2 regions of the Halomonas sp. LS-001 genome follow, and region 1 is predicted to be linked to the other one. Evidence: predicted binding sites of a transcription regulator. Region 1 holds the regulator's gene; the other holds the start of a gene.
The links. The regulator LexA, encoded in region 1, represses DNA repair genes until DNA is damaged. The targets are predictions, from matches to a motif close to TACTGTNTANNTANACAGTA.
Positions count from the first base shown of each region.

Region 2: the regulator LexA is predicted to act here: its motif matches at 12,512-12,531, upstream of recN (DNA repair protein RecN).

Region 1 is NZ_CM129816.1:1,577,459-1,593,630, reverse strand. Features, by position in the region: gene ACU6TU_RS07155 (hypoxanthine-guanine phosphoribosyltransferase) at 1-253, opposite strand, end outside; gene nagZ (beta-N-acetylhexosaminidase) at 345-1,364, opposite strand; gene ACU6TU_RS07145 (L,D-transpeptidase family protein) at 1,501-2,019, opposite strand; gene ACU6TU_RS07140 (TetR/AcrR family transcriptional regulator) at 1,997-2,716, opposite strand; gene lexA (transcriptional repressor LexA) at 3,062-3,733, shown strand; gene ACU6TU_RS07130 (energy-coupling factor ABC transporter permease) at 3,768-4,439, opposite strand; gene purU (formyltetrahydrofolate deformylase) at 4,529-5,383, opposite strand; gene ACU6TU_RS07120 (ribonuclease J) at 5,700-7,301, shown strand; gene moaE (molybdopterin synthase catalytic subunit MoaE) at 7,281-7,760, opposite strand; gene moaC (cyclic pyranopterin monophosphate synthase MoaC) at 7,763-8,569, opposite strand; gene mobB (molybdopterin-guanine dinucleotide biosynthesis protein B) at 8,617-9,162, opposite strand; gene ACU6TU_RS07100 (uracil-xanthine permease family protein) at 9,327-10,559, opposite strand; gene upp (uracil phosphoribosyltransferase) at 10,719-11,348, opposite strand; gene ung (uracil-DNA glycosylase) at 11,444-12,127, opposite strand; gene gpt (xanthine phosphoribosyltransferase) at 12,198-12,677, opposite strand; gene ACU6TU_RS07080 (adenine phosphoribosyltransferase) at 12,686-13,231, opposite strand; gene ACU6TU_RS07075 (NCS2 family permease) at 13,265-14,563, opposite strand; gene ACU6TU_RS07070 (riboflavin synthase subunit alpha) at 14,713-15,393, opposite strand; gene ACU6TU_RS07065 (methionine ABC transporter ATP-binding protein) at 16,163-16,172, shown strand, end outside.
Region 2 is NZ_CM129816.1:477,411-493,582, reverse strand. Features, by position in the region: gene ftsH (ATP-dependent zinc metalloprotease FtsH) at 1-796, opposite strand, end outside; gene rlmE (23S rRNA (uridine(2552)-2'-O)-methyltransferase RlmE) at 1,077-1,724, opposite strand; gene yhbY (ribosome assembly RNA-binding protein YhbY) at 1,825-2,163, shown strand; gene greA (transcription elongation factor GreA) at 2,243-2,719, opposite strand; gene carB (carbamoyl-phosphate synthase large subunit) at 2,716-5,946, opposite strand; gene carA (glutamine-hydrolyzing carbamoyl-phosphate synthase small subunit) at 6,018-7,175, opposite strand; gene dapB (4-hydroxy-tetrahydrodipicolinate reductase) at 7,500-8,306, opposite strand; gene dnaJ (molecular chaperone DnaJ) at 8,414-9,556, opposite strand; gene dnaK (molecular chaperone DnaK) at 9,684-11,618, opposite strand; gene grpE (nucleotide exchange factor GrpE) at 11,762-12,394, opposite strand; gene recN (DNA repair protein RecN) at 12,591-14,264, shown strand; gene ilvN (acetolactate synthase small subunit) at 14,375-14,866, opposite strand; gene ACU6TU_RS02095 (acetolactate synthase 3 large subunit) at 14,866-16,172, opposite strand, start outside.

The sequences.
Region 1 (16,172 bases):
AACGGGTGGCGTGAATGTAATCCACTTCCAATGGGAAACCCAGGCGCGTTAATAGATGACCGGTGGTAATCAGGCCGCCATTCATCACACAGTAAAAGACCGGTAGCTTGTCACCCATATCCCGAGTAATTTCTTCTGCCATGCGGCCCAGTGCATGCTCAACCTGCTGCTGTGTAATCAGGCAGTCGGCGTTTTCCATTAACTCGCGCATGGAATCGCGCGAAGCCTGTGTTTCGTTATCTAACTTGGCCATCATTTATCCTAAAACAATCATTCAAACTCGTTTCACACCATCTGAGTTAACCCGACCTGACGCCGACGGTTATAACTATCCGTTTATCCGTTTATCCGTTTCCGTTTGTCATGGCTTCAAGCTTGGCGTGCGTACGGCGCCAACGCCCCAAGGCAGAAAGCGCCTCAAGGTCGGGGCGCGCGCGGGCATAGCGCAACTTCGATGGGCGCTTGGTGCTCAGTTCTGCACACGCTTTCACCACGTCAAGTGCGGCGGCGCGATCGTTGCACACCAGCAAAATATCGCAGCCAGCGTCGAGAGCGGCCTTGGCTCGCTGGGCAGGTGGACCTGCCTCATGTGCACCTGCCATGCTTAGATCATCAGAGAAAATACAGCCCTTAAAGCCGAGTGATTCGCGCAACATACCCAACCAGGAGCGTGAAAAACCTGCTGGGCGATGGTCAAAAGCGCTGTATATGACATGGGCTGGCATGACGCCATCGAGCATTTTGGCAAGCTGCTTAAACGGAACCAGATCATGCGCTTTGATCGCACTTAAAGGCCGCTCATCGACCGGTAGCGCAACATGCGAGTCTTCTGCCACGCTGCCGTGCCCAGGAAAGTGCTTACCCACTGCCGCCATACCGGCATCATGCAAGCCTTGGATCATCGCCTGCCCGAGGTCAGCCACTTGCTGCGGGTCGTTACCAAAGCTGCGGTCACCAATCACGCAGGAAGTACCGCCATCAACATCCAGCACCGGCGCAAACGTAATATCAAGCCCACAGGCTGCCATTTCCATGCCAAGTAACCAGCCAGTATCCCGCGCCAGCGCAACGCCCTCTGCCGGGTCAGACTGATAACGCTGACCGAGCATGGCCATGGGTGGCAAACGGGTGACGCCTTCCTTAATGCGCTGAACGCGACCACCTTCCTGATCCACAGCAATCAGTAATTCAGGGCGTATCCGGCGAATGGCATCACACAACGCCCGCACCTGGGTGGCACTTTGAATATTACGCGCGAACAGGATAACGCCACCGACAGCAGAGGCTTTCAAAAGGCGGCTCTCATCAGGCGTTAACGACGTTCCTTCGAGGTCAAGCATGACCGAGCCAACGGGGTGTGTCATGACAAAGCATCCTGAAAAATAGACAGCAATTCTAGTCAATCGGCGTCAACATGCAACGAAACCATCAAAACGGCATTGTCACATCGGCTGATGTCAAAGAATTGATAATCAGTAAGTAACGTAAGGCAGTCACACCTTATAGATGAATCCATACCGGTGTTCCCGGCACGGCAGACGCAAATACATGCAGCAGGTCATCACGCTTGAGCCGAATACAGCCATGAGACATTGGCTGTCCCATCGGTTCCGACGGCGGCGTTCCATGCAGGTAGATAAACCGCCGCTGGGCATCGACATCCCCTCCCCGGTTAAAGCCACGCTCAAGACCACAGAGCCACAAGATACGTGTCAGGATCCAGTCTCTGTCTGGGTTCTGTTCGCCCAGTGCCGGCGTATAAACTTCACCGGTCCAGCGGCGGCCACGAAATACGCCATCCATGGGTGCCTCGGCGCCAATGGCCGCACGAACGTAATGCCAGCCTAATGGCGTTTTGCCACTTCCCTCCTGCTGACCTGCCCCGGCTTTACCGGTTGACACCAGACAAGAAAAGCCCGCTTCGCGCCCCTGCCACAACGTCAACGTTTGCTGTTGAATATCAATTTCAACCCAGTGCCCCGTGTCAGGCGGAAGATCAGCTAACGACGGCGTGTACATGAGACCCCTTGCTCTGTCCATCCTTACCCTGTTCATCCTTCTGGTCATTCTTTTCGAGCCTTTCAGGCAAGGGTGCATTCATGCCAGCCACCACGACCGGGCGCAAACGACGCACCAGGTCGCGCACGGAAATATGCTCCTGATAATCTTTCTGAGCGATATCTTTCAGTGCATCCAGACCCGAAAAAGTAAACGTCACCGTGCCCAGCATAAAGTGCAATCGCCAGAAGCGCTCCGCATCAGGCAGATCGGGAGTTGCTTGACGAATCAGCTCCGTAAAGCGCGTAAAGACATCGCCATATTGCGCCTGGATAAAATGACGCAGATGCCCTTGGGCCTGACTGTAAGCCAGGCCCAGAAGGCGCATGAACACCTTGAGACTGTTGCGTTCAGCAGGAACCGACAATACCGTTTCAGCCATGGTTTCCAATAACACTTCAAGAGGAATCACCTGGCCTTTGTATTGCACTTCAAGTTCATCCAGAGCGCTATGAAAACGTTCGCTGAAAGGATCGAGATAACGGGAAAACACTGACTGAATCAGCGCTTTCTTAGAGCCAAAATGGTAATTGACCGCTGCCAGATTAACTTTGGCTTTACTGGTGATATTGCGCAGCGACGTTTCCGCAAAGCCCCGCTCTGCAAATAGTACTTCAGCGGTGTCGAGAATGCGTGTCACTGTGTCAGGCTGAGCCATGGACGCTCCAGAGAACAGATGTTTAAAACAACGCCTGATATTACGTCATGGGTCAAAGGTGCTCAACGTTTGTTACACAAATACTTACAAACATTTTATGCCACCGCATGGCTTATTGACTTGCCAACACGCAAATGCTTGGTATCACTACACAAAATTTAACGTTCAGCCTGTACTGGATAGAGACACATACTGTATACTTAAACACATGCTTTATTAAATTTTTTTATTCATAAATGCTGGTTAACGCATGACACATCCGTCTCAGACACCTGTCGTAATCACGCTGCCAGCATTTGTCTGTTTTTTATTTCATTAACCAACAAGATCAGGTGGGAGCGTATTATGTCTCGGCCTTTAACAGCACGTCAGCAAAATGTTTACGACTTTATCGTTAAGACCATGGGTGAATACGGCTATCCGCCGACTCGCGCTGAGATTGCCAAAGCGCTGGGATTTCGCTCGCCGAATGCAGCGGAAGAGCATCTTCGGGCACTTGAGCGTAAGAAAGTCATTCGCATTATCCGTAATACTTCCCGGGGCATCCGCCTGCCCGCTCAGGAAGGTGTCGATATAACAACAGCGACACCGGAAACCTCACCGGTAGAAAACATGTCATCCGGCTTACCCATCATTGGGGAAGTTGCCGCTGGCAGCCCGATTCTGGCCGCTGAGCACATTGATCGTTACTGCCCTCTGCCCGCCGAATACTTTACGCCAAAAGCTGACTACCTCCTGCGAGTACGCGGCCTATCCATGAAAGATGCTGGCATTCTGGAAGGTGACCTGCTGGCGGTTCACCGCACAGAGCATGTACGCGATGGGCAGATTGTCGTGGCCCGGCTGGAGGATGAAGTCACCGTGAAACGTTTTAAACGTGACGGGCACCTGGTACAGCTTCTGGCAGAAAATGAAGATTTCTCTCCCATCAGCGTTGACTTACGTTCACAGCCTCTCGAAATCGAAGGCGTGGGAGTGGGCGTTATTCGTGGCGGTAACGGTCAGGCACTTGGTTAAACATCACCTGACCTGCTCTCATCATCCATTCTGCTTACTGCATGTCGATGTATCGGTGGTCATTAAAGGTGGCCACCCAATCAGGGTGATAGACCAACAGAACACTCAGTAGCATACCGGTAATAAATGCTTCTGACGGCATCAGCAACGGCAGAAAACGCGCATACTCCTGAGCCAGATAAACCGCTTCTGGTTCAGTTCCCGCCACAACGATCATCCCAACGGCTACCAGCCCTCCTGCCAGCGTTGCCAACGCAGAGCCGAAAAATCCGCAAGCAAACAGAAAAACCATCAGGTTATCAGGAAGTCTGCGGTCTACAAAACGCCATATCAACACCGTCGTCAGTGCAGGCACAATACCTGTGACAAGCACATTTGCGCCTAGTAATGGCCACTCATTGCGTCCAATCACGACCATTGCCACATTGATCATGAGATTGCTTAAAAGCGCCAGTGGTGCTTTGAACACAATTGTCATCAGTACGGTAAACACCAGATGCAGTGTTAACCAATCCACGGCTTGTGCACGCAGCTGCCACATCAGCACAACGGCCAGTGTCGCCGCCAGCCAGCGGTGCTGCAGTGCTGTGTCATTCATCAAAGGCTTCCAGGGCTTTAACATGACAACCCATATCAGCATCGCCGAGGACATCACTGCAGAAAGCACTAGCGCCCAGGGTGCCAGGACGCTTTCAGCAAAGGACATAAAGCCACCTCAATGGTATCGATAAAATCACGCACTATGATATGAAACCACGCACTATGATATTAAACCACGCTCTGTGATCCTCAACGTTAGCTGAACACCACCGTCTTGTTACCATGAATAATCACACGGTCTTCAAGGTGCCAGCGAACCCCGCGAGCAAGTACCGACTTTTCAACATCACGCCCGAAGCGGACCAGATCTGTCGGCGTATGACAATGCGTTACACGATGAATATCCTGCTCAATAATAGGGCCAGCATCGAGTTCTTCGGTCACATAATGACAGGTCGCCCCGGTCAGCTTGACGCCTCTTTCATAGGCCTGATGGTAAGGCTTTGCCCCGGCAAAGGAAGGCAGAAAGCTATGATGAATATTAATCACCCGGCCACGGTAACGCTGGCATAAGGCAGGCGGCAGAATCTGCATGTAACGGGCCAGTACCACACAGTCTGCCTGCAAGGCTTCTATATGTGACTCAACAGCAGCGAATGCGGGCTGTTTGTCGTCAGGATCAACGGGAATGTGATGATAGGGAATGCCGTACCACTCTGTGAGTGAGCGTAAATCATCATGATTGGATAGCACCCCAACGATTTCACACGCAAGCTCCCCTGCCTGCCAACGATAAAGCAGGTCTACCAGGCAATGTGACTCCTTGGAGACCATGAGTACGACTTTAGGGCGTTGCGCGGTATCGGTCAGCGCCCACTGCATTTTGAAATCATCCGCAACGGGGCGAAACGCTTCACGAAACGCCTCCAGCCCAATCGCCAGCGAATCAGCGAGAATTTCATAACGCATGAAAAATCGACCCGTCTCAAGGTCCGAGTGCTGACTCGCTTCCGTAATTGAGCCCCCCTGCTGAGCGATAAAATTGGCCACACGCGCCACAATGCCCACCTGGTCGGGGCAGGAAACCACTAAACGATAGTATCGGGACATAAAAAGGACTCTTGAAGTAATTCTAGCCTGACAACAGCAGCGTAACGATAGCAACACATCAAAATATCGGGAATCGCGTTTCCGCTGAATATGCCAAATGGAAGACATTAAGTGTAACGGATGTATTCTCTCTGATCACGATCAGAAATTGCGTCAGATCGCGACGATGATTGTGGCAGCCCCCTTCAATCCCGTATAGTAAAGGTCTTACTTTCAAGGCTTTTCACTCACGATGCATCCACCGCGCGTACACATTCGTCCCCGTCGTCGTCCTCCTCTGAAGCTACTACCACTAGGAGGATGCGGTGAAGTCGGTATGAACTTCACTCTATACGGTTACGAGGACCATTGGATCGCGGTAGATTGCGGCATGATGATTCGTCAGGACATGCCAGGTACCCCGCTACAGGTTCCCAACCTTGATACTCTGACGGCATTGGATATTACACCTGCAGCACTGTTTATTACCCATGGCCATGAAGATCATATCGGCGCAGTGGCCTGGCTCTGGCCGAACTGGCAATGCCCGATTTATGCCACTCCTCTGGCTGCAGGTCTGTTGCGCTTAAAATTCGCCGAACACGGCCTCAGCCCTGACAAAATCATCGTCGTTGACCTGGGAGAGGCGCTGTCTTCAGGGCCTTTTACCATCCGCCACCTTCCGCTAACACATTCCATTCCGGAAAGCTGTGCGCTAATGATGCAGGTGGGTGACTATCGGGTTCTACATACCGGCGACTGGAAACTGGATGCCCAGCCATTGGTGGGCAAACCGGTCGATGCCAGCCAGTTTCGCGCCCTGGCCCCTCTGGATCTGGTGGTGGGCGACTCCACCAACGCGCCCATGCCAGGCCATTCAGGCAGTGAAGGCGATGTGGCAAAAGCGTTGGCAAAAGCCATTGCGACCTGCAAGGGTCGCGTGGTTATTTCCTGTTTTGCCAGTAACGTAGCCCGTATTGTTGCGATTGCCCGGGCGGCGCAGCAATGCGGACGCAGAATCAGCCTGATGGGCCGCTCGATGGAACGCATGGTCACCGTTGCCAAGGGGTTGGGATATCTGGATGATCTGCCGCCGCTGGTACCCGCGCATGATCTGGGTTACCTGCCTGCCGACGAAGTGATTATTATTGCCACCGGCAGCCAGGGAGAGCCACGCGCCGCTCTCCAGCGTTTAGCCCAGCGTCGTCATCCGTTTGTCGATCTGGAACCGGGCGATAACATTATTTTTTCAGCCAAAACCATTCCTGGTAATGAACGCCCTATCGAACGGCTGAAAAAACGCTTTACCCAGATGGGTATCACCCTGTTTGATGAATTCAATCATCCTGAATTACATGCCACCGGGCACCCGGCTCAAGAAGAACTGCGCACGCTTTACCGCTGGATCAAACCGCGTCATCTACTGCCGGTGCATGGCGAAGCTCGTCATCAGCAGGCCCATCAGGAACTGGCCGAGTCAATGAACATCACCGCGCCGATAGCGCCATTAAACGGTGATCTGATTCATTTTGATGTCAACGGGCTGCGTCACGAAGGACGCTATCCTCAACCACCTTGCATTGTCAGCCAGAACAGCGTGGTTCCTCACCCAGGGCTGGATGCACCCAGTCGGCATAAGCGCCGTGGCAGCCTCTATCTGGCGCTGCCGGTCACCGCCAGTGACACCGGTTGGTGGCGGATTGGTCGGCTGATGCTCGACAACGCGGGTGCTGGCGCGCTTGATGAGGACAGTTTCAGTGACTGGCTGGATGAGCAGCTTGGCGACATTCATGCTGATACACTGGCAGAGTTACGTCAGGCATTACAGCCGCGCCTGATTGCCTGGCTGGCCGAGCACATGCAGCATCTTCCTGAGGTGCACTTACAGATCATGGCTGCAGAAATGCCTGAATCGACATCACCGGGTCAGGAGGCCTGAGGACGGCGCCCATCGCGTTGCATCCTCTTGATCCGAGGCTCGCTCTCGCACCCAGTAATCACCTTCTCGCGCATGTTCCTTTTTCCAGAACGGCGCCTGGGTTTTCAGAAAGTCCATGATGAAGTCGCACGCTTCAAAGGCATCACGGCGGTGAGCACTAGCAACCGACACGCGAACAATCGGGTCACCCGGTGCCATATAGCCAATACGATGAATAATCCGCACCCCCTGAAGTGCCCAGCGATGCCACGCCTGCTCGCCAATATCTTCCAGTGTTTTTTCCGTCATGCCCGGATAATGCTCAAGCGTCAACCCCGTCACATCGGGGGACTCATTGAAGTCACGAACCAAGCCGGTAAAACTTACCACCGCGCCGACATCCGTACGGTTTTCAAGAAGGTCATCGTAGGCATAGGCCATGTCAAACGGACGGGTCTGGATACATACAGCAATATTCATCGTTAACCGCCTGTCACTGGAGGGAAGAATGCCACCTCGTCGTCATCTGTAACCCGTGCACTGTCATTCACCATCACCTGGTTGACCGCACACAAGGTCCGCTGGTCACGTAATATGCTAAAACTTTCACCTCGGCTTACCAGGAAAGCTTTCAAACCTGCGATGTCTTTGGTTTCCAGCGCGTCCAGAGCAATGCTTAAATCGCTATAGCCAAGGCGCTCACGTAGCTCGGCCAGAAATTTAACGCGGACACAGTCACCCTCACAGCGCTCGCCAAGCCGCACTTCCCCTGTGGAACACACACCGGTGACAATTGGGCTAGCGTCTGGCTCTTGGTTAAAACGCTGATAATCGCTGCTCTTCCCTCCCACCTTGCTGTCCAGCTGAACACCTTCGATACACATCGACTTATCCACGGCTTTGCACATATCGTAAAGTGTCAAACAGGCAACTGACACAGCGGTCAGTGCTTCCATTTCCACACCGGTCTGACCGGTTAAACGACACATAGCCGATACATGCACACAGCCTTTTTGCGTGTCGATTTCAAAATCAAGCGACACTTTCGATAAGGCCAGTGCGTGGCACAGTGGAATGAGCTCATGCGTGCGTTTGGCCGCCTGAATACCGGCAATCCGTGCCGTCGCAATCACATCGCCTTTAGGTAAGGCACCATCGGTTAATAGCTGGAGCGTACGCGGCTGCATCATAATACGCCCGGAAGCCACCGCCTCACGACGTGTTTGCTGTTTATCGCCTACATCGACCATGTGTGCTTCGCCATTGGCATTAAGATGCGTCAACTGCATGTAGAATTACCCCAAGATTTGATTAAAGCCGTTAATTAACGCCGGGCTCAGCGATGCATCCAATGTTGAATCCATTCAGCGATGTCAGCAACGTTATCGATATCAAGCCGCGTCACAGATGTTTCCAGTGAACGCGTGTCCGTGTGCTTGAGAGCAGCGGCACATATTCCTTCACTCGTTAGTATGGAGGCATCGCCTACCCCGTCACGATACAACACCAGCTTAGGCAACGGCCACGCTTTGAAACCTTCAACAATCACCAGGTCCGGGGCATGTGGCGCCATCAAGGCAAGCAGGTGGTTCAGATCGGGCTCCTGCTGGCCAGGCGTTTCCTGCATCAACGCATAGCGCTGGTGCGACGCCACCAATACAGGCGCTGCCCCCGCCTGACGAAGCTGATAACTATCCTTACCCGGCTTATCGATATCAAACGTATGGTGCGCGTGTTTAATGACGCCAACGTTCAGGTGGCGCTGTCTCAACGCTGGCAACAACGCCTCCAGCAAGGTGGTTTTACCAGTACCACTCCAGGCAGCGACCCCTAAAACGGGAAACCCCAGGTCAGTAAGCGGTGTCATCGGCGAATGTTTCATGGCAGCCCTTATGGTTATATGAAAGATCAGTCACTCGAACAATCCGTCATTTGAACAGTCAGTCATTTGAACAGTCAGTCATTTGAACAGTCAGTCATATGAACAATGAGTCACTTGAACAGCCACTGAGTTCGCGTAACGGATTGTTCACGGGATAAGACCTTCTATTCATCTTCCTGCGCGCGCGGCAGGACCCAGTTCAGCACAATGCCGACAATCGCAGCCAGACTGACACCTTGCAGGGTAAATTGCCCGCCACCAAACTGCATACCACCAATACCGAACACCAGAATAAGCGATACCACCACCAGATTGCGCGGCGCAGTTAACGATTGTCCTGCGCGCACCAGCGTATTCATACCAACCACCGCAATGGAGCCGAAAAGTAACGTCATGATGCCACCCATCACCGGGCCAGGAATGGTCTGCAGTAACGCCCCCAATTTACCAATAAAGGCGAGCAGAATGGCAATCACGGCGGCGATGATCATATACATGGGGTTAAATGCACGTGTCAGTGTGACAGCGCCGGTCACCTCTGAATACGTCGTGTTGGGCGGCCCCCCAAAGAGCGCGGCCACAGTGGTTGCCAGGCCATCGCCCAACAGAGTGCGATGCAAGCCAGGTGTTTCCAGATAGTTCTTACGCGTGACCGAGCCAATCGCGATCATATCGCCGATATGCTCAACGGCCGGCGCAATGGCCACCGGAATCATGAACAGAATAGCCGCCCAGTGAAAGCTGGGAGCCGTAAAGTTGGGCAGCGATAACCAATCGGAAGATGTCACCGCAGAAAAATCCACCACGCCCATGATCAACGACAACACATACCCCGTGACGATACCGCCCATAATAGGCACCAGACGCAGTAACCCACGCCCGAAGACCGCCAAAACCAGCGTCACTAACAAGCTGGTCATGGAAAGAAAGATCGCTGGCCCGTAGGAGATATTGTCACTGGTTTCGCCGGTTGCCATACTGACCGCCACCGGTGCCAGCGCAAGGCCAATCACCATGATCACCGGCCCCACCACCACGGGTGGCAGCAACCGATGCAACCAGACGGTGCCTTTAAGGCGTACGACCTGGGAGATCACGACGTACACCAGGCCTGCCGCCATCAAACCGCCTAGCGTCGCCGACACGCCAAAGCTTGCGATAGAGCCTTGAATAGGTGCAATAAAGGCAAACGATGAGGCCAGAAAAACCGGCACACTCTGGCGCGTCACGGCATGAAACACCAGCGTACCCGCACCAGCGGTGAAGAGCGCAACGCTGGGGTCAAGGCCGGTCAGAAGCGGCACCAACACCAGCGCACCAAACGCCACAAAGAGCATTTGCGCACCGGTGAGTATCAGCTTTAGCCATGAATCGGTTTGCGCGCTTGTGTCGCTCACAAAATGCCTCCTTGATTGTGGTGAAAAAGATAGTTGAGCCAGTGCGATTGAGATAACGCTGAATGCGCGCTGCTATGTTCAGACGTTCAATGCCTCAGGATTGGCTCAAAAAAATGCCCCCAACGCCTATGGCGCAAGGGGCAACGGAGTTGAGCACGCTTAGCGTGTCCCAAAGATCTTGTCGCCGGCATCTCCAAGCCCGGGAACGATATAACCGTTCTCGTCGAGGCGCTCGTCTACTGATGCCGTATAGATGTCCACCTCTGGATAAGCGTCCTGAACGCGTTTAATCCCTTCAGGTGCGGCAACCAGCACAATCACTTTCATCTGCTCGCAGCCGTTTTCACGCAACATATCCAGCGTTGCGACCATAGAGCCACCCGTTGCCAGCATAGGATCAATCACGATCGCCATGCGTTCTTCAATGTCATTGGCAAACTTGGAAAAATAAGGCACGGGCTGGAGTGTTTCTTCATCACGATACAGACCAACAACGCTGACCCGCGCACTGGGAATCAGGTCTGTAACGCCTTCCAGCATCCCCAGCCCCGCCCGCAGAATAGGGACAACCGTTACCTTCTTGCCTTTCAGTCGACGCGTCATGATCGGCTGATCATTCCACCCCTGAATTTCATGATCTTCCAGCTTGAGCCCTTGTGTCGCTTCATAAGTGAGCAGCTTGGCCACTTCACCGGCCAGCTCACGGAAGCTTTTCGTGCTGATGTCCGCTTCGCGCATGAGACCCAGTTTATGCTGCACCAGTGGGTGGTTGATGGCGTGTACGCTCATGGGACTTCCTCGTTGCGGTTAAACGGAATACGACGTTTGTCGACGTGACAAGCGTGTAAAATTGCGCGCTATTCTACCCCCAACCTGCGGGAAGTTTAAGGGGCTGAAGGCAATTGCCAGTCAATAGGGGTGCGCCCCTGCGCTGCCAGAAACGTATTTGCCTGGGAAAAATGCCGTGTACCAAAAAAGCCACGATGCGCCGATAGCGGTGACGGGTGAGGCGCTTCCAGAATCAAATGGCGTTGCTGGTCAATCAACGCCTTTTTCTGCCGCGCATGGCTTCCCCAGAGTAGAAACACACTGGGTGGTGAGCACTGGCTGACGGTTTCAATGGCACGGTCAGTAAAGGGCTCCCAGCCTTTCCCGCGATGCGAAGCCGCGTTCCCCTGCTCAACAGTCAGCGCTGTGTTCAGCAAAAGTACGCCTTGCCTGGCCCAGTGTTCCAGGCAACCGTGCCCGACAGGCTGAAACCCGACGTCGCTGGCCAATTCCTTATAGATATTGACCAGCGACGGCGGCACCCGAACGCCTGGCTGCACAGAAAAACACAACCCATGAGCCTGATCAGGGCCGTGGTAAGGGTCCTGGCCAAGAATCACCACCTTGACGGCATTCAATGGTGTCAATTCAAACGCGCGAAACCAGTTGGAAGAATGCGGGTACACGACTTTTCTGGCGGCTTTTTCTGACGCCAGAAACTGCTTGAGCGAATGCATATAATCCGCCCGAAACTCAGCATCCAGTGCGCTTGCCCACTCGCCCGATAACGGATTCGTCATATCAGCCCTCGCCACGACACTTAACGTTGTAACATCAGTTCCTTTTCAACCACGCCTGCTACCAACAGCGCTACTTTTTGACCTGATTGACCAAGGGCTCCACATAGGACACCCCCATATCCCATGGGAACTGAATCCAGCATTGCTGACCCACTTCTGTCAGGTACTGGTCAACCAGCGGTTTGCCGTCCGGCTTGGCATAAATAGTGACAAAGTGAGCTTTCGGCAGCATTTCACGCACGGCCCTGGCGGTCTTGCCGGTATCGACCAGATCATCCACCAACAGCCAACCCTCACCGTCGTGATCCACCCCTTTAAGCACATCCAGCTGGCTTTGCTCCATGTGGTCATAACTCTTGATGCACACCGTATCAATCAGGCGGACATCCAGTTCACGGGCAATCAGTGCCGCTGGAATCAATCCACCACGGGTAATCGCCACGATTCCCTTGAAATCGCGCTCTACCAGCTGATGGCAAAGTTCGCGCACATCACGGTGCAGCTGGTCCCAGGAAACCGTGAAATGCTGCAGATAACGATCACTGCTCATAAAAGGCGTTACTCGCTTTCGTTGAAGGAACACACCGCGAATACGCCATAGCCAGCATCGCGAATCTTCTGGGAACCGCCCAGTTCGGGCAAATCGATAATCGTTGCGGTTTCTACTACCTGCCCACCGCAGCGCTGAATCAGATTCGCCGCTGCCAACATGGTGCCACCGGTCGCAATCAAATCATCCATCAGCAGGATTCGATCATTTTTGTGAAACGCATCTGCGTGCAGTTCCACTTCAGAATGGCCGTACTCCAGCGTATAGGTTTCACTGATGGTTTTGAACGGCAACTTGCCTTTCTTGCGCACAGGGACAAAGCTGCAACCCAGTTCATAAGCCAGGGGCGCACCAATAATAAAACCACGCGCATCAATTGATGCGATGGCATCGAGGTTCATTTCCTGGTAACGGTGAACAAAGCTATCAATCAACTTACGAAACGCAGCGCTATTCTGCAGCAGCGGCGTAATATCGCGAAAATTGACACCGGGCTCAGGCCAGTCAGGAACCGTACGAATAACGGACTTGATATAATCGCCGTAAATGCTCATTGCGCCTCTCGTTGGGTCATCAAAAATAGAGGATTAATTCAGAAACAGAAACTTGCCAGCAAACAGCAGCGCCAACAGAATCACAGCCGGGTTCAAGTCTTTGAAACGGCCCGATAGTGCCTTGATAGCGACAAAGCTGATAAAACCTAACGCAATTCCTTCTGCAATCGAGAACGTTAAGGGCATGGCCAACGCCGCAATCAATACCGGCGCTGCTTCCGTCGGATCATCCCAGTTAGCGTGCGCCAGGCTACCTGCCATCAACACTGCCACATAAAGCAGTGCCCCGGCGGTAGCATAAGCAGGAATAGAGCCTGCCAATGGGGCAAAGAAAAGACTTATCAGAAACAGGATAGCGACCACCACCGCGGTCAACCCCGTACGACCACCCGACGCAATACCGGCGGTGGACTCGATATAGCTGGTCGTCGTTGAGGTCCCCAACGCCGCCCCGGCCATGGATGCCGTACTATCCGCCATCATGGCGCGACCAATGCGTGGCAGCTTACCGTCTTTATCCAGCAGTTTGCCGCGTTGCGCCACCCCCACCAGCGTGCCGGACGTGTCGAACAGATCAACAAACAGAAACGCAAAAATGACACTGATCATAGCCACGTCCAACGCGCCCATCACGTCCATTTGCATCAGCGTCGGCGCGATGGACGGCGGCATTGACATCAGCCCACCGTACTCATTATGGCCCAGCAATATGGCAACGACGGTGACACCGAGAATGCCAATCATCACTGCACCGGTGACGTTAAGATAAGCCAGCGCAGTAATCACGAAAAATCCCACTAATGCGTAGATAGCAGCCGGCTCACTCAAGTCGCCCAGCGCGACAAAAGTCGCAGGGTTTGCCACCACAATACCGGCATTTTTCAATGCAATCATGGCCAGAAACAGACCGATACCTGCTGCAATACCCAACCGCAACGACAGAGGAATCGAGTTAATGATCCATTCCCGAATTCTGAAGATACTCAATAGAAAAAAGCACAGACCGGAAAGAAACACCGCCCCAAGCGCGGCCTCCCAGGTGTACCCCATACCTAACACAACGCCATAGGTAAAAAAGGCGTTAAGCCCCATACCAGGCGCCTGAGCAATTGGGTAATTGGCCCAGATCCCCATCACAAGACAACCGATCGCCGCCGCCAGGCAGGTCGCAACAAACACCGCCCCGTAGTCCATCCCTGCCTCGGAAAGAATGCTCGGGTTGACGAAAATGATATAAGCCATCGTCAGGAAGGTGGTAACCCCTGCTATGACTTCCGTTTTTATCGTGGTTTTGTGTTCTGTCAGCTTGAAGTGCTTGTCCAGAAAATTCATGAGCATTATTACCCTTCGTGCAAACGCTGGAGCGTGGGGGTGCAGGAAAAGCCGGCCATACTACCGAAAGCCTAAGGTTGATGCGAGCTTTCAGCGTATGGATGGCGACTCAACAAGTGCAAGGTAAAGCTGCAAAAACGGGGCCAATATTAACGCGCCACTCCCACTTGGACGTCTGCCATTTCTCGACCTGGCGACTCATCACCTTCCCGGGCTGCCAACACACGCTCTACCGTTTCCACAATAACCTGGGTCTGCGGATCTATCTCGATATTGACGCTGTCGCCGATCAGACGTGCGCCCAGTGTGGTTCGCGCAAGGGTTTCAGGAATCAGGTTCACACAGAAGGAAAAGGTCAGATTTTCCTCATCGCGGTTGACCTCACCGACCGTCAGACTAATGCCATCAACGCCAATATAGCCCTTCTCGAAAATGAAACGCCCGACATCCATCGGCAAGGTGAACCACAGCCGACGGTTATTGGGCGCAACGTCAATCTTGTTCAGCTTCGCCATACAGATGATATGGCCAGACATGGAGTGTCCGCCAATCTCGTCACCAAACCGGGCAGCACGCTCTATATTGACGCACCCTCCTTCTACAATCGCACCAAGATTGGTCAAGCGTAAGGTTTCGCGCATCAGATCAAAACTCACCCGGTCACCGTCAATATCGGTAACCGTCAGACACACACCGTTATGCGCAACGGATGCGCCAATGGCCAGTCCTTCACGCATTGCCTCAGGCATTTCAACAACGTGAGTCCTGAAGTTATCCAATTCTTTGATTGCCACGACCTCAGCCGTACCCTGGACAATACCGGTAAACATGATGACCTCATAAATGAAAAACGGGCACAGGGCCCGAAGGGTTAAGGAGACAGAACCTGGGGTTATTGCCTATTGTGCCATTTTTCAGAGGTCATTTGACGGATTGTTAAGCCACAAACATTCACATGCCTCATAAAATTTACTAGGGTCTGTTGACGTTTCATTCACGGCCGCGCTGGTGTCAGTTTTTATTCGGGGCAAGGCAGGAGGAGAGACGTTTGGTAACTCCAAATGAACGACGACTAACGCCGCAGCGGATAAAAACTGACCCAGCCCTTCGGGTTGCGCTTCAAAATGCACCATACTGCGTTGCGAAACTTGAGAAGGGAACCACCCTTAACGGCGTTCCGCGCCTTGTCTGGCACATTTTGATGCAGCAACGCGGTTCGTGATGAAACGTCAACAGACCCTAACACTCGAATAGGCACACACAGCAGAAGATAACCCCAGAAAAAACCAGTTTGATAACAGATAATATCAACAAACAAACTTAGTCTAAAAAATACGGCTGTAACATTTGACAGTTACGCGGTTAAATTTTAGACTTTAGCATTAATCGAAATGACGCCGATTTGTACCCAGATTGCGGGCGTCCACCAAGCCAACGGCATGGTGAAGTGCAGCTAAAAGGGTGTGTCCAGCGTTGATGGCCGCCCGTTAGGGTGGCCTTTTTTTATTTCCCGCCCTACGCTTGCCTCCTCGCACTTTGTCTCTGGCCCACCATGTCTTTGGCCTAACATGTCTTCGGCCTACCATTATGGCAGACGCTATGATTGAAC
Region 2 (16,172 bases), 1.1 Mb from region 1:
GCGAACGGCCTACCGCATCGATTTCATCGATAAAGATAATGCACGGCGCCTGCTTTTTGGCCTGCTCAAACATGTCACGTACACGGGAAGCACCAACACCGACGAACATTTCGACGAAGTCTGAACCCGAGATAGAGAAGAACGGTACCTTAGCTTCACCGGCGATGGACTTGGCCAGCAGTGTTTTACCCGTCCCTGGCGGCCCTACCATCAACACGCCACGGGGAATGGTGCCGCCCAGGCGCTGAAACTTGGTAGGATCACGTAAGAAATCCACCAGCTCTTCGACTTCTTCCTTCGCCTCATCACAGCCTGCGACATCAGCAAAGGTCGTCTTGATCTGATCCTGGGATAACAACTTGGCTTTTGACTTACCAAAGCTCATCGGGCCGCCTTTACCACCACCGGCACCGCCCTGCATCTGACGCATGAAGAACATGAAAATAGCCAGAATCAGCAGAATCGGGAAACTGGCGATCAGCAGGCGTGTCCAGATACTTTGCTGTTCAGGCGCTTTACCGACAACCGTTACATCGTTGACCAGCAGATCGTCCATTAGCTTGGGATCTTCTGCTGCCGGACGAATTGTCTGAAAGCTTGAGCCGTCGGTTCGCTCACCATTGATGGTATAACCATCGATAGTGACGCTGCGGACCTGCTGATTTTGCACCTGCTCCACGAACTGCGAATAGTTCATGGTCTGCGGTGCCGTTTCGGTGCTGAAATTGTTGAACACCGTCAGCAGCACGGCTGCGATGACCAACCACAGAATCAGGTTCTTTGCCATATCGTTCAAGGGGCTACCCTCATTACAAGAATCTTTCGGTTAACACTCGTTACTGAGACAATACACCAGCAGCGAGCGTTCAACCATTGCCAAAGCGGATACGCCTTGGGCCATATGCATCAAACTTGATCAAAACGCGTCATTTTACAAGACATACTTTGACACAACTTAGACACAGTGTGCGACAACGTTTCTATTAATTGTCACGATAGTCGAGCGCTATGATCATAACGCGCTGCTTTCTTTGACATCTTGACATTGACAGAGATATCCCAATACTCGTCAACCATCATTTCTTAAACCCTTCAGCCAACAGATAGACTTCTCTGGAGCGCGCCCGAGAGGCATCGGGCTTACGTGTCACCACGCGCTGAAAATCATTGCGCAGCGCTTTCAGAAAGTCATCGAAACCCTCTCCCTGAAATACTTTAGCCAGAAAACGGCCACCTGGAGATAGGGTATCACGAGCCAGCTCCAGTGCCAGCTCAACAAGGTACATCGCCTGAGGCTGATCAATTGCCGCCATACCACTCATATTGGGGGCCATATCCGACATCACAAGGTCAACGGGACGATTACCCAGCCGATCAAGGATCATATTCAGCACACTTTCCTCGGTAAAATCGCCTTGAACAAAGTCAACGCCAGCCAGCGCGTCCATTTCAAGAATATCCGAGGCAATAACGATACCGCCACCTCCAACACGATCAGCGGCCACCTGGCTCCATCCTCCAGGCGCAGCACCCAGATCAATAACGGTCATCCCTGAGCGAAACAGTTTATCCTTTTCATCCATCGCCAGCAGCTTATAGCTGGCACGGGAACGATAACCGTCCTGCCAGCTTTGCTTGACGTAGGGGTCATCGAAATGCTCTTTCATCCAGCTAGCGCTGGACTTGCTCGACTGCTGCTTGCGATCTTTGGGCTTTTGCTGCATAAAAAAATCTGATGATAGAAGTCAGGATAGGTGCTTTCACCTTGCGGCATTTCACCGTAAGATGGAGCGTTAAGCGCAAACTGGGATACCGCACGATACCATGAGCTTGTCACAGGCACAAAAGAAAGCATTCCGCAGCATTGGCCATCACCTTAATCCGGTGGTGACCGTCTCTGAAAATGGCATTTCAGACAACTTGCTGGCCGAACTCGACCGCGCACTGCGCGACCATGAACTCATCAAGGTTAAGCTTGCGATTCCCGAACGTGAGGATCGCACTGACGTACTGGAAAGCATGCTGGGAGCACTGACCGGGAATGCTCAGGCTGAGCTGGTACAGACCATCGGCAAGATGGCGTTACTCTATCGCCGCAATCCGCAGGTCAACCCCAAGCTTTCCAACATCAGTCGCTTTGAAAACCATCATGGTCGGTTTTAACACCATCATGGTTTTCTGACATAGGCCACAAAAAACGCCCCATGACTGCTAATAGCCATGGGGCGTTTTTATATGACTATCAAAGGTGTTCGACGCCTTCTATTTCATACTCAACATCACCACCTGGGGTTTTGACCACCACGACATCCCCCTCTTCCTTTCCGATCAGGGCACGGGCGATAGGTGACGTCACAGAAATACGCCCCTGTTTAATATTGGCTTCGTCCTCACCCACGATGCGGTAGGTGACTCCCTCATCAGTGTCCAGATTGAGTAGTTCGACGGTCACACCGAAAATCACCTTGCCGGTTTTCGGCAGCTTGGTGACATCGATCACCTGGGCGCTGGAGAGTTTGCTCTCGATTTCCTGAATACGCCCTTCGATGAACCCTTGCTGTTCACGCGCCGCGTGATACTCAGCGTTCTCCTTAAGGTCACCGTGCTCACGCGCCTCGGCGATGGCAGCAATCACTTTAGGACGCGCCTCACCTTTTAAGTGATTGAGCTCTTCACGAAGGTTTTTTTCTCCCACAACCGTCATCGGGACCTTATTCATTGACTTGCTCCTGCGTGCAATTCCTGAAGACGCCGCACCGTAATCTCCCTACCGTACTCAAGCGCCATACAGACCGCATTAGCACCTGCCAAGGTGGTGGCATAAGGCACCTTGCGTGACAACGCTGTACGACGAATGACCGAGGAGTCGTTAATCGCTTGACGACCCTCGGTAGTATTGACGATGTAGGCTATCTCGTCGTTCTTAAGCAGATCGACGATATGCGGACGGCCTTCATAGACCTTGTTGACATGCGTAACACAAAGCCCGGCTGCCTCAAGCGCTGCAGCAGTGCCTTGCGTTGCACATAATGAAAAACCTAATGTTAGCAGAGAACGCGCCACTTCGATAATACCTTCCTTGTCTGGCTCGCGCACAGAAAGGAAGGCTTTGCGGTCGCCCTCCAGCGCCGGAATCGCTTCCCCAGCGCCCAGCTGTGCCTTGAAGAAGGCTTCTGCAAAGGTATCGCCTGACCCCATGACTTCGCCAGTAGACTTCATTTCAGGCGACAGAATCGGATCAACGCCCTGGAACTTGTTGAACGGGAAGACGGCTTCTTTCACGCTATAGAAATGCGGGATAATCTCACGCTCAAAGCCTTGCTCAGCCAGCGTCGTTCCTGCCATGCAGCGAGCGGCAATCTGTGCCAGCGAGGTGCCAATGCATTTGGACACAAAGGGTACGGTACGCGAAGCACGGGGATTGACCTCGATGACATAGATCTCGCCATCCTGCCACGCCAGCTGCACATTCATCAGGCCTTTCACGCCAAGCTCAACGGCCATTTTCTTGACCTGCTCGCGCATTTCATCCTGCACATCGGCAGGCAGTGAGTAAGGCGGTAGCGAACAGGCGGAATCACCTGAGTGCACACCTGCCTGCTCGACGTGCTGCATGATGCCGCCAATCACCACCTGCTGACCGTCAGAGACAGCATCGATATCGATCTCGATCGCCGCACTCAAGAAATGGTCAAGCAAGACGGGGGAATCGTTGGAGACCTTCACTGCATGGGTCATGTAGTTTTCAAGCTCGGAGGCATCGTAAACGATTTCCATCGCTCGCCCACCCAATACGTAGCTTGGGCGCACCACCAAGGGGTAGCCAATGGCCTCCGCCTTGGAAAACGCTTCTTCAAAGCTGCGGGCGGTCGCGTTGGGCGGCTGTTTCAGGCCCAACTTGTCGATCATTATCTGGAAGCGTTCACGGTCTTCGGCGCGATCAATAGCATCCGGCGTGGTACCGATAATCGGCACGCCTGCCGCTTCCAGCTCACGGGCAAGCTTCAACGGCGTTTGACCACCGAACTGCACAATGACGCCGACCGGCTTCTCTTTGTCAGCGATTTCCAGCACATCTTCCAGCGTAACCGGCTCGAAATAGAGACGATCCGAAGTGTCATAGTCGGTAGAAACCGTTTCCGGGTTGCAGTTGACCATGATGGTTTCATAGCCGTCATCGCGCATGGCGAAAGCCGCATGAACACAGCAGTAGTCAAACTCAATCCCCTGACCAATACGGTTGGGGCCACCGCCAAGTACCATAATTTTCTGACGATCCGACACCTGTGCTTCGCACTCCTCTTCGTAGGTGGAGTACATATAAGCGGTGTCAGAAGCAAATTCCGCGGCACAGGTGTCGACACGTTTATAAACCGGACGAATACCCGCGGCCTGGCGGGTTTTGCGGAACTCTTTTTCCGAAACGCCCAGCAGCTTGGCCAGACGCGCATCGCCGAAGCCTTTACGTTTAAGCTGGTAAAGCTCACGGGCAGTGAAGTCACCCAGGGAACGTTTGGCGACGGCATTTTCAGTAAGCACCAGATCTTCCAGCTGCACCAGGAACCAAGGGTCGATATTGGTGAGCGCAAACACCTCATCGACACTCATTCCAGCGCGCATGGCATCGGCTATATAGAAGATACGCTCGGCACCGGCGGCCTGGAGTTCACCCTGAATGATCGCCATGTTGTCTGGCGTGAAATCAGTGATGATCGGGTCGAGGCCATCGTTGCCGGTTTCCATGCCGCGCAGGGCTTTCTGCATGGATTCCTGGAAGGTACGGCCAATCGCCATGACTTCGCCCACTGACTTCATCTGAGTGGTCAGGCGGTCATTTGCCTGCGGAAACTTCTCGAAGGTAAAACGCGGAATCTTGGTGACGACATAATCAATTGACGGCTCAAACGACGCAGGCGTGCGGCCACCGGTAATATCGTTTTGCAGCTCATCCAGGGTGTAGCCCACCGCCAGCTTCGCGGCGATTTTGGCAATCGGGAAACCCGTGGCCTTGGAGGCCAGCGCCGACGAGCGCGATACACGCGGGTTCATCTCGATAACCACCAGACGGCCGGTTTCCGGGTCCATACCAAATTGCACGTTGGAGCCGCCGGTTTCCACACCAATCTCGCGCAGTACCGCGAGGCTGGCATCACGCATGATCTGGTACTCTTTATCGGTCAGCGTTTGCGCTGGCGCGACGGTAATCGAGTCACCGGTGTGAACGCCCATAGGGTCGAAGTTTTCAATCGCACAGACGATGATGCAGTTGTCGTTCTTGTCCCGCACGACTTCCATTTCGTACTCTTTCCAACCCAGCAGCGATTCATCAATCAGCAGCTCGTGGTTGTTGGAAAGCTCGAAACCGCGGGTACAGATTTCTTCGAACTCTTCCTTGTTGTACGCCACACCGCCGCCGGAGCCGCCCATGGTGTAAGAAGGACGAATAATGGTCGGAAAGCCTAGCTCCGCCTGAGTTTCCCAGGCTTCCTCCATAGTGTGCGCGACTTTCGCTTTCGGGCACTCCAAACCAATACGTTTCATGGCCTGATCGAACAGGTCGCGATCCTCCGCCATGTTAATCGCATCGGCGTTGGCACCGATCATTTCGACGCCGTACTTGTCCAGTACACCGTATTTTTCCAGATTCAGCGCGCAGTTCAGGGCTGTCTGGCCACCCATGGTGGGCAGAATGGCGTCGGGGCGCTCGGCCTCAATAATCTTTTCGACCGCCTGCCAGGTAATCGGCTCGATGTAGGTCGCATCAGCCATGGCCGGGTCGGTCATGATAGTGGCCGGGTTGGAGTTAACCAGAATAACCCGGAACCCTTCTTCACGCAGCGCTTTACACGCTTGGGCGCCGGAGTAGTCAAATTCGCAGGCCTGGCCGATGACAATCGGGCCAGCGCCAATGATAAGAATGCTGTTGATATCGGTACGCTTAGGCATAACGGTTCCCGCAAAATAGGTGACGATGAGCGACAAAAAACGGCGTTACATGACGGTAATAATGGGCGGCGTTAGCGACGCGCCTGCATCATGGCAATAAAGCGATCAAACAGCGGTGCCACATCGCGCGGACCGGGGCTGGCCTCCGGGTGACCCTGGAAGCTGAACGCCGGGCGGTCAGTACGCTCAATCCCTTGCAGCGTGCCATCAAACAGCGAACGATGCGTGGCGCGCACGTTGTCCGGCAGGCTCGCTTCATCGGCAGCAAAGCCGTGGTTCTGGCTGGTGATCATTACCGTGCCGGTGTCTAGATCCTGAACCGGGTGGTTGGCACCGTGGTGGCCATGGCTCATCTTGACGGTTTTGGCACCTGAGGCCAGCGCCAGCAACTGGTGACCCAGACAGATACCAAAGACTGGCGTATTGCTTTCCAGCACGTCCTGAATCGCCTTGATGGCGTAGTCACAAGGTTCCGGGTCGCCTGGGCCGTTAGCCAGAAAGACACCGTCCGGTTGCATGGCCAGTACATCAGCCGCCGGCGTTTGCGCTGGCACTACCGTCAATCGGCAGCCCCGCGCGGCCAGCATGCGCAGGATGTTAAATTTCACACCGAAATCGTAAGCCACCACGTGGTAAGAACCTTCGCCCTTTCCGTCAGGACCCGCGGTATCCGCATACCCTTCGCCCAGCGTCCACTCGCCTTGTGTCCATTCGTAAGCCTCTTTGCACGAGACCTCTTTGGCCAGATCCATGCCCTTCAGCCCAGGAAATGCCTTCGCTGCCGCCAGCGCCCGCTCAACGGCATCGTCGCCCTCTGCCTCTTCTCCTGCCAGAATCGCACCGTTCTGCGCGCCTTTGTCACGCAGAATGCGAGTTAAGCGACGCGTATCGATTTCGGCAATACCCAGCACATTCTGGCTTTTCAGGTAGTCAGAAAGGGTCTGCTCAGAGCGGAAGCTGCTTGCCATCAGCGGCAGATCGCGAATTACCAGCCCCGCCGCCGCAATGGAAGCTGACTCCACGTCTTCAGCGTTAATGCCGGTATTGCCAATATGAGGGTAGGTCAGCGTGACGATCTGGCGGGTGTAAGAAGGGTCGGTGAGAATTTCCTGGTAGCCGGTCATGGCCGTATTGAACACCACCTCGCCACTGGTTTTTCCTTCGGCACCGATGGCCGTCCCGTGGAAGACGCTCCCATCTTCAAGGGCTAATATTGCGGGTTTGCTCAATGCGGGGTTATTCAAGACAAGTCCTCCCATGCTGGTAGGCGCCGCAAGGCGCAGGCTCGGCAATCTGATAATGGTCTCTCTGGGCAACCATCAGGTCGTAAAAAAGCGGGACGAAGCCGATTAAAAATCGGTCTCATCCCGCTTGTTGTTCGTCACTCATGTGCTTCATGTTGCTGGCATCGCTGGATGTGGCCAACGCAACAAGCGCCGTTTTGCATGACACTTTGGCTGCCACGGGGGCAAAATTTTTTGAATATTACAGGATTCTAACGCCTACGGCCAGCCCTTATCACCGACTATCTTATCCTTACGGCTAATCCAGGCTTATTCAAACCCCAGCACATCCTGCATATCGTAGCGCCCATGGGGTTGTGACGAGACCCACCGCGCGGCACGCACCGCGCCTTTGGCAAAGGTCATGCGGCTGGAGGCTTTATGGGTAATTTCGATGCGCTCGCCTTCAGTGGCAAACATCACCGTGTGCTCACCCACGATATCGCCAGCCCGCACGGTGGCAAAACCGATCTCTTTATCGCTGCGCGGGCCGCACTGCCCTACCCGCTCAAACACGCCGTGCTCTTTTAGCGTACGACCGAGGCTTTCCGCGACCACTTCGCCCATTTTGATGGCGGTGCCGGAAGGCGCATCCACCTTATGACGATGATGAGCCTCAATCACTTCAATGTCATACCCTTCATCGCCTAGCGCCTTGGCCGCCGTTTCCAGCAGTTTCAGCGTCAGGTTCACGCCAACGCTCATGTTCGGTGCAAACACCATGGGCACGCGATCACGATAGCCATCCAGCTCGGCTAACTCGTCCTCACTCATACCGGTGGTACCGATCACCATGCGCTTACCATGCTCGGCACAGAACGCCAGATTCGCCAGCGTTACCTGGGGCGCCGTAAAGTCGATCAATACATCGAAGTCATCAACAATGGCAGCCAAGGAATCAACAGCGACCACACCGCGCTTACCAACGCCTGCCAGCTCACCAATGTCCGCCCCCGCCAGCGAGCTTCCCGGCTCAACGACCCCGCCTGCCAGCGAGGCATCTGCCTCTTGTTCAACCGCGTTGACTAGCGTGCGGCCCATACGGCCGGCCACGCCAACAATGGCAATTCGGGTCATGGAAACTCCTGTTATGTCCTTAAGGGGGAAATCAAAAAAGTAGTATACCAGAAAGCAAAACCCCCAATGACGCGAGCCATCGGGGGTGACAAAACCAGCCTGAAAACTTACGGCTTCATGTCTTCAAAGAACTTCTTCACGTTGTCGAAGAAGCCGGTTTTCTTCGGCGAGTGGCTGTGGCTGTTGCTGTCGTCAAAGCTTTTCTGCAGTTGACGGAGCAGATCCTTTTGCTCGTCATTGAGATTGACGGGCGTTTCCAGCACTACCTTGCACAGCAAATCACCAGGCGCACCGCCGCGAACTGGCTTAACGCCTTTACCCCGCAGGCGGAAGAGCTTGCCGGTTTGTGTTTCCGGCGGAATCTTCAGCTTGATGCGACCATCCAGGGTCGGCACTTCAAGCTCGCCGCCCAGCGACGCATCCACAAAGTTGATCGGCACATCGCATTGCAGATGCTTGCCATCACGCTGGAAGATATGGTGCGGTTTGATGGCAGCCTGAACGTACAGATCGCCAGGCGGCCCGCCGTTGATACCCGCTTCGCCTTCACCATTCAGGCGAATGCGATCACCGGTATCCACCCCCGCCGGAATCTTGACGGACAGCGTACGGGTTTCACGCACGCGACCTTCGCCATTACATTTGTGGCATGGCACTTTAATGTGCTGGCCACTGCCGTGACAGGTCGGGCAGGTCTGCTGAACGGCAAAGAACCCTTGTTGCATTCGTACCTGACCGTGGCCGTGGCAGGTCGGGCAGGTTTCCTTGCTGGAACCGGGTTCGGCACCGCCACCATCACAGCGGTCACATTCGATATGGCGCGGCACGCGAATATCAACTGTGGTGCCGGCTACAGCGCTTTCAAGGTCCAACTCAAGGTTGTAGCGCAGGTCGGAACCTCGTGCTGGCGCATTAGGCCCACGCCGACGACCACCGCCACCACCAAAAATATCGCCAAACACATCGCCGAAGATGTCGCTGAAATCTCCAGGGCCACCGCCACCAAAGCCGCCTCCGGCCTGGCCATCTACGCCAGCATGACCAAACTGGTCATAGGCACCACGTTTTTCGCCATCGGACAGCACTTCATAGGCTTCCGAGACTTCGCGGAATTTTTCTGCCGAGGTGGTATCGTCAGGGTTTCGATCGGGGTGATATTTCTGGGCCAGGCGGCGGTAGGCCTTTTTGATCTCTTTCTGATCGGCCCCTTTATCGACCCCCAGGACTTCATAGTAATCGCGCTTGGACATGGGTCCTACGCCTCCTGGTTAGCTACACATTCTGATTCGCTACGCGTTCATTCAAACGTTATAACCGGAAACAGCAACGCGGGAGTTGCCTCCCGCGTCACCACTTTCTTTAACAGAAAGAGGAAGTTTACTGCTTTTTCTGATCGTCGTTGACTTCTTCGTACTCGGCATCAACCACGTCTTCTTCCGGTTTGGCATTGGGGTCTTCAGCACCTTCACCTTCCGCTTGCTGAGCCGCTTCTGCCTGTTCGGCGTACATCTTCTGCGCTAGCTGACCAGAAGCTTCGGTCAGGGCATCCAGCTTCTTCTGGATGTTGTCCTTGTCATCCGTCTTCACGGCTTCTTCAAGCTCGGTGATGGCGGTCTCGATGGCCTGCTTCTCGTCGTCAGTTGCCTTATCACCGGCTTCTGACAGCGTTTTGCGGGTCGCGTGAATCATGCCATCTGACTGGTTGCGCAGCTGCACCAGCTCTTCGAACTTCTTATCTTCGTCCGCATGAGCTTCTGCATCGCGAACCATCTGTTCGATTTCATCATCGGTCAGACCGCTGGAAGCCTTGATGACAATCGATTGCTCTTTACCGGTGGCTTTGTCTTTCGCCGAAACGTTCAGGATACCGTTGGCATCCAGGTCGAAAGCCACTTCGATCTGCGGCACACCGCGCGGTGCCGGCGGAATATCGGCGAGGTCGAAGCGACCCAGCGATTTATTCTGCGACACTTGCTTGCGCTCCCCCTGAACAGCGTGAATGGTCACTGCTGTCTGGTTATCATCCGCTGTCGAGAAGGTTTGCGTCTTCTTCGTCGGGATGGTGGTGTTTTTCTCGATCAGGGGTGTCATGACACCACCCATGGTTTCGATACCCAGGGTCAGCGGCGTGACGTCCAGCAGCAGGACGTCTTTTACGTCACCGCCCAGCACACCACCCTGAATCGCAGCACCAACGGCAACGGCTTCATCCGGGTTAACGTCCTTGCGAGCTTCCTTACCGAAGAAGTCTGCCACTTTCTGCTGAACCTGCGGCATACGCGTCTGGCCACCGACCAGGATCACGTCATCCACTTCAGCAGCGGAGAGACCTGCGTCTTTCAAGGCCGTTTTGCACGGTTCCAGCGAACGCTGAACCAGGTCTTCTACCAGTGATTCCAGCTTGGCACGCGTCACTTTGACGTTCAGGTGCTTCGGCCCGGTGTTATCCGCCGTGATGTACGGCAGGTTAACGTCGGTCTGCTGAGCGCTGGACAGCTCGATCTTGGCTTTTTCTGCGGCTTCTTTCAGGCGCTGCATGGCCAAATTGTCGCCGGAAAGATCCATGCCACTATCTGCCTTGAACTGGTCAACCAGATAGTTGATCAGCGCCAGATCGAAATCTTCGCCGCCCAGGAAGGTGTCGCCGTTAGTGGCCAACACTTCAAACTGGGTTTCACCATCAACGTCTGCCACTTCGATAATGGAAATATCGAAAGTACCGCCACCCAGGTCGTATACAGCAATGGTTTTATCGCCGCGCGATTTATCCATGCCGTAAGCCAGTGCTGCTGCGGTCGGCTCGTTGATAATACGTTTTACTTCCAGACCCGCGATGCGGCCTGCATCTTTTGTGGCCTGACGCTGACTGTCATTAAAGTAAGCCGGTACGGTGATAACCGCATCGGTCACTTCTTCACCAAGATAGTCTTCGGCGGTTTTCTTCATCTTTTTCAGCACTTCCGCACTTACCTGCGGCGGTGCCATTTTTTTGCCTTTTACATCGACCCAGGCGTCGCCGTTATCGGCTTCGGTGATCTTGTAAGGCACCATCTTGATGTCTTTCTGAACGACGTCGTCTTTAAAACGACGGCCGATCAGACGCTTGATGGCGTACAGGGTGTTTTCCGGATTGGTCACCGCCTGGCGCTTGGCCGCCTGACCGACCAGCGTTTCGCCGTCGTCAGTGTAAGCGATGATGGACGGCGTGGTGCGGCCGCCTTCTGCGTTTTCAATAACCTTGGCGCTATCGCCGTCGAGCACTGCCACACAAGAGTTGGTGGTGCCCAGGTCAATACCAATAATGCGTCCCATAGTAAAAACCTCAAATTCGTGTTTGGAAACGGATGACAAAATGTCGTCTGAACAATGGCAGTTATTAGCGTTTTGCTAACTTCTGCGTGGTTGCTCTGTTATTTGGGGGCCTGTTGCAGCATTTCAAGGGTCTTTTATCCCTGTTATCCCGCTTTTTGGCTCACTACAACCATTGCCGGACGCACAAGGCGGCCGTTGAGCAGATAGCCCTTCTGCATCACATCCATCACAGTGTTGGGCTCCAACTCCGGGTTGGGAACCATCGTCATGGCTTCGTGTACTTGCGGGTCAAAGGGCTCACCATGAGGCTCAATCACTTCAACGCCGAACTTGTTCAACACATCGAGCTGCATTTTCAGCGTCATGGAAACACCTTCGCGATGCACCTCAGACGCTTCTTCCTGCATGGTTTCCAGCGCTTTTTCCAGGCTATCCACCACAGGAAGCAGTTCCTTGATGAATTTCTCCAGCGCGTACTTACGGGCTTTTTCGGCTTCCTGTTCGGCACGACGGCGTACGTTCTGTGCTTCAGCCGCTGCGCGTAGCGCCTGATCTTTGGCGTCGGCCAGACTTTGCTCCAGCTCTTCTACCTGCGCCGCCAGCACTTGAGCTTCCGGATTATCGTCGGCGGTGTCGATGGTATCGCCTTCGTCGTTAATCAGGTTTTCCAGCTCACCTTCGGCCAGGCGCTCTTCAGCTTCCTGCTCCGGCGCTTCGGATTCCTGCTCGTGGCGAGCCAATTCATCATCAAGTGGGGTTTGCGGTTCTTTCGCCATGGGGAACTCCTACAAAGCAAACATGGACTAATTTATCGGTTTGCTGGGTATATGGGGGCCATAGCGCTCAACTCAAGAGGGAAATTTGAAGAGATGGCATTGAAGCACATCATCAGCTACTGTATAAAACAACAATAATTGGATGTGTATCCAGTGATTCGTCACCGTTGATCTGCCTCAGCGCCAGGAGGAACCCATGCTGACCCAGTTAGCGATCCAGGACTTCGCCATTGTCGACCACCTTGAGCTGGAGCTCACTGGCGGCATGACCGCTATCACCGGTGAAACAGGTGCCGGCAAATCGATTCTGCTTGGGGCCTTGGGGTTGTGCCTGGGTGAACGGGCCGACGCAGGCAGTGTGCGTCACGGCTGTCAGCGTGCTGACCTCTCGGCGCGCTTTGACATTCATCACCTGCCGGCCGCACAAGCCTGGCTGGCTGAACGAGAGCTACCTGAGGATGAATGCCTGCTGCGCCGCGTTATCACGTCCAATGGTCGTTCCAAGGCATGGATTAACGGGCAACCGACGACGATTGCTGATCTTAAATCGCTGGGCGAACATCTGATTCAGATTCATGGCCAGCACGCTCATCAGGCCCTGCTGCGTGAAGAGACACATTTAGCGCTACTCGATGACTATGCGGGGTTAAATGCTGACGTTAGCCAGCTCACCGATACCTTCCGTGCCTGGCAACGCACTCGTCGGCGCTTGAAGGAACTGAGTGAAGCAGGCAGTGAAATAGAAGCCAAGCGTCAGCTGCTGCGTTATCAGGTTGAGGAGCTGGATCAACTGGCCCTTGAGGAAGATGAACTGCCGACTCTGGAAGAAGAACAGTTGCAGCTGGCCCACGCGGAGGAAATCCTGCGTGAAACCGAATTTGCTGCCGAGTGCTGCGCCAGCGATGAAGGCGGTGCGCTTTCTCTATTGCATCAGGCTCATCAACATTTAAGCGCACTGCCCGGCAGCGATAAAGGCGCCCTGGCCAACACGCTGAATATGCTTAATGAGGCCAGAATTCAGATTGAAGAAGCCTCCAGCGAACTGGCACGCCTTGCAGGGCACACGGAACTTGACCCTACCCGGCTGGCCTGGGTGGAAGATCGTCTGGGTGATATTCATCGCCTGGCGCGCAAGCATCACGTCACGCCGGAAGAGCTCCATGCGTTTCACCAGCAGCTAAGTGAATCACTCAGCCAGTTGGACACCAGCGATAACGACCTGGACGCGTTAAGTGAAAAAGCCAACACGCTGCGCGAACAATACCGCGAGCAGGCAAAAACCCTCAGCAAGGCGCGCCAGAAAGCCGCGACAAAACTTGGCAAGGAAGTTCAGCAGCAGCTGGCTTTTCTGGCCATGGGCAAGGCACATTTTGACGTGGCACTAGAGGCTCGTGAGACACCGGCCCCGGACGGCATTGACCGTGTTCAGTTTCTGATCAGCGCTAACCCTGGCCAGCCTGCCCGACCATTGGCCAAAGTGGCCTCCGGCGGCGAACTTTCAAGAATCAGTCTGGCCATCCAGGTGGTCGCCGCCAGGCACTCAACGATCCCCAGCCTGGTCTTTGATGAAGTGGATGTTGGTGTTTCTGGCGCCACAGCGGAAATCGTCGGCCAGCTGCTGCGTAAGCTGGGTAATGACGGCCAGGTAATGACCGTCACCCACTTACCCCAAGTGGCGGCCCAGGCACATCAGCACCTGCATATTGAAAAATGCGCCAAGCACAATACCACGCAGACCAATATGGCGCTTCTGGATGAGAGTGGTCGTATCAGTGAGCTGGCACGCATGCTCGGCGGCGTCAATCTTTCCGAGCAGACCCTGGCTCATGCGCGGGAAATGCTCAGCGCCAGCCAGCACCCGCCACACTAGATACCATCGTTCCTAACCGCCTAAAAAAACGCCCGAACCGTGATAACGATTCGGGCGCTTTCGTGGGTCAGCGCAAAAATGCACCACCTTTTTTTACTTTTACTCAACGCTTAAAGGGTAAGCACCTTGTCACCGCGGGCAATACCGGAAACCCCGGTGCGTGCTACTTCCAGAATACCGATGGGCGCCATCGCATGCAGGAAAGCATCCAGCTTGGCGGCATCTCCGGTAATCTGCACCGTGTAAAGGTTAGGCGTCACATCGACGACCTGGGCACGGAAGATATCGGCGGTACGCTTGACCTCATCACGTGCCGCCCCCAGGGCCTTCACCTTGACCAGCATCAGCTCGCGCTCGATATGGTTGCCTTCGGTGAGATCCACCAGTTTCACCACATCAATCAACTTGTTGAGGTGCTTGGTGATTTGCTCGATAACACGGTCATCACCAACCGTGGTTACCGTCAGACGCGACAACGATGGATCTTCCGTGGGAGCCACGTTAAGCGTTTCAATGTTGAAGTTACGCTGAGAAAACAGACCGACCACACGCGACAAAGCACCCGGTTCGTTTTCCATCAGAATCGAGATGATATGACGCATTAGGTACGCTCCGTTTTAGACAGTAACATGTCACGCATGGAACCCAGCGGAACCTGCATCGGATAGACGTGCTCATGAGGGTCTACCTTGACGTCCAGGAACACCAACTCATGCTTGTTGACAAAGGTCCGCTCCAGCGCTGCATCCAGTTCTTCGAGGGTATTCACCGTAATAGCGGTAAAGCCATACGCCTCAATCAACAGGTGGAAGTCCGGCAGTGACTCCATATAAGAATGCGCATGGCGAGATTTATAGTTCAAATCCTGCCACTGGCGTACCATCCCAAGCGATGCGTTATTGAGGTTAACGATTTTCACCCCAATACCGTACTGCTTACAGGTGGAAAGCTCCTGCATCATCATCTGGAAGCTGCCTTCACCGGTCACACATACAACGTCAGCATCCGGGAAGTTCTGCTTGATGCCCATGGCGGCCGGAAAACCAAACCCCATCGTGCCAAGACCACCGGAGGTGATCAGTCGATTGGGCTTTTCAAACTTGTAATACTGGGCCGCGAACATCTGATGCTGACCCACATCGGTGGTCACATAGGCTTCACCACGGGTCACACGGCACAGCGCCTCAACGACTTCCTGCGACTTCAATGCCTCCCCTGGCTTGGAAGGCTCATATAGCTTGCCTTCGCGCTCGGCGCGCCAGCCATCGATCTGTTGCCACCAGGCATTCAACGCCTCAGGGCTGGCAATGTCCTTACCTTGCACCAGGCTGATCATTTCATTGATCACACTGGATGCTGGTCCAACAATCGGTACATCCGCCCGTACGGTTTTGGACACGGAACTCGGGTCCACATCAACATGAATAATCTTGGCCGTTGGACAGAATTTCGACGTGTTGTTGGTCACCCGGTCATCAAAACGCGCCCCGATAGCAATGATCAGGTCAGCATGGTGCATGGCCATATTGGATTCATATGACCCGTGCATGCCAAGCCAACCCAGACATTGCCGATCGCCCTGCGGGTAAGCGCCAATGCCCATCAGGGTGGTGGTAATCGGGAAGCCGAGTTTTTTAACCAGATCGGTCAAGCCTTCGCTGGCCTTGCCAGTCACCACACCGCCGCCGGTATAGAATACCGGGCGCTTGGCTTTGAGCATTAACTCGACGGCTTTTTTGATCTGGCCGGTATGACCGCGCGTGACCGGGTTGTAAGAGCGCATCTTGACCTTTTTCGGGTAGACGTACTCATAACGCTCGGTAGGTGCTGTCATATCCTTGGGGATATCGACCACCACCGGCCCTGGGCGCCCTGTTGCTGCCAGATGGAAGGCTTTCTTCAATACGT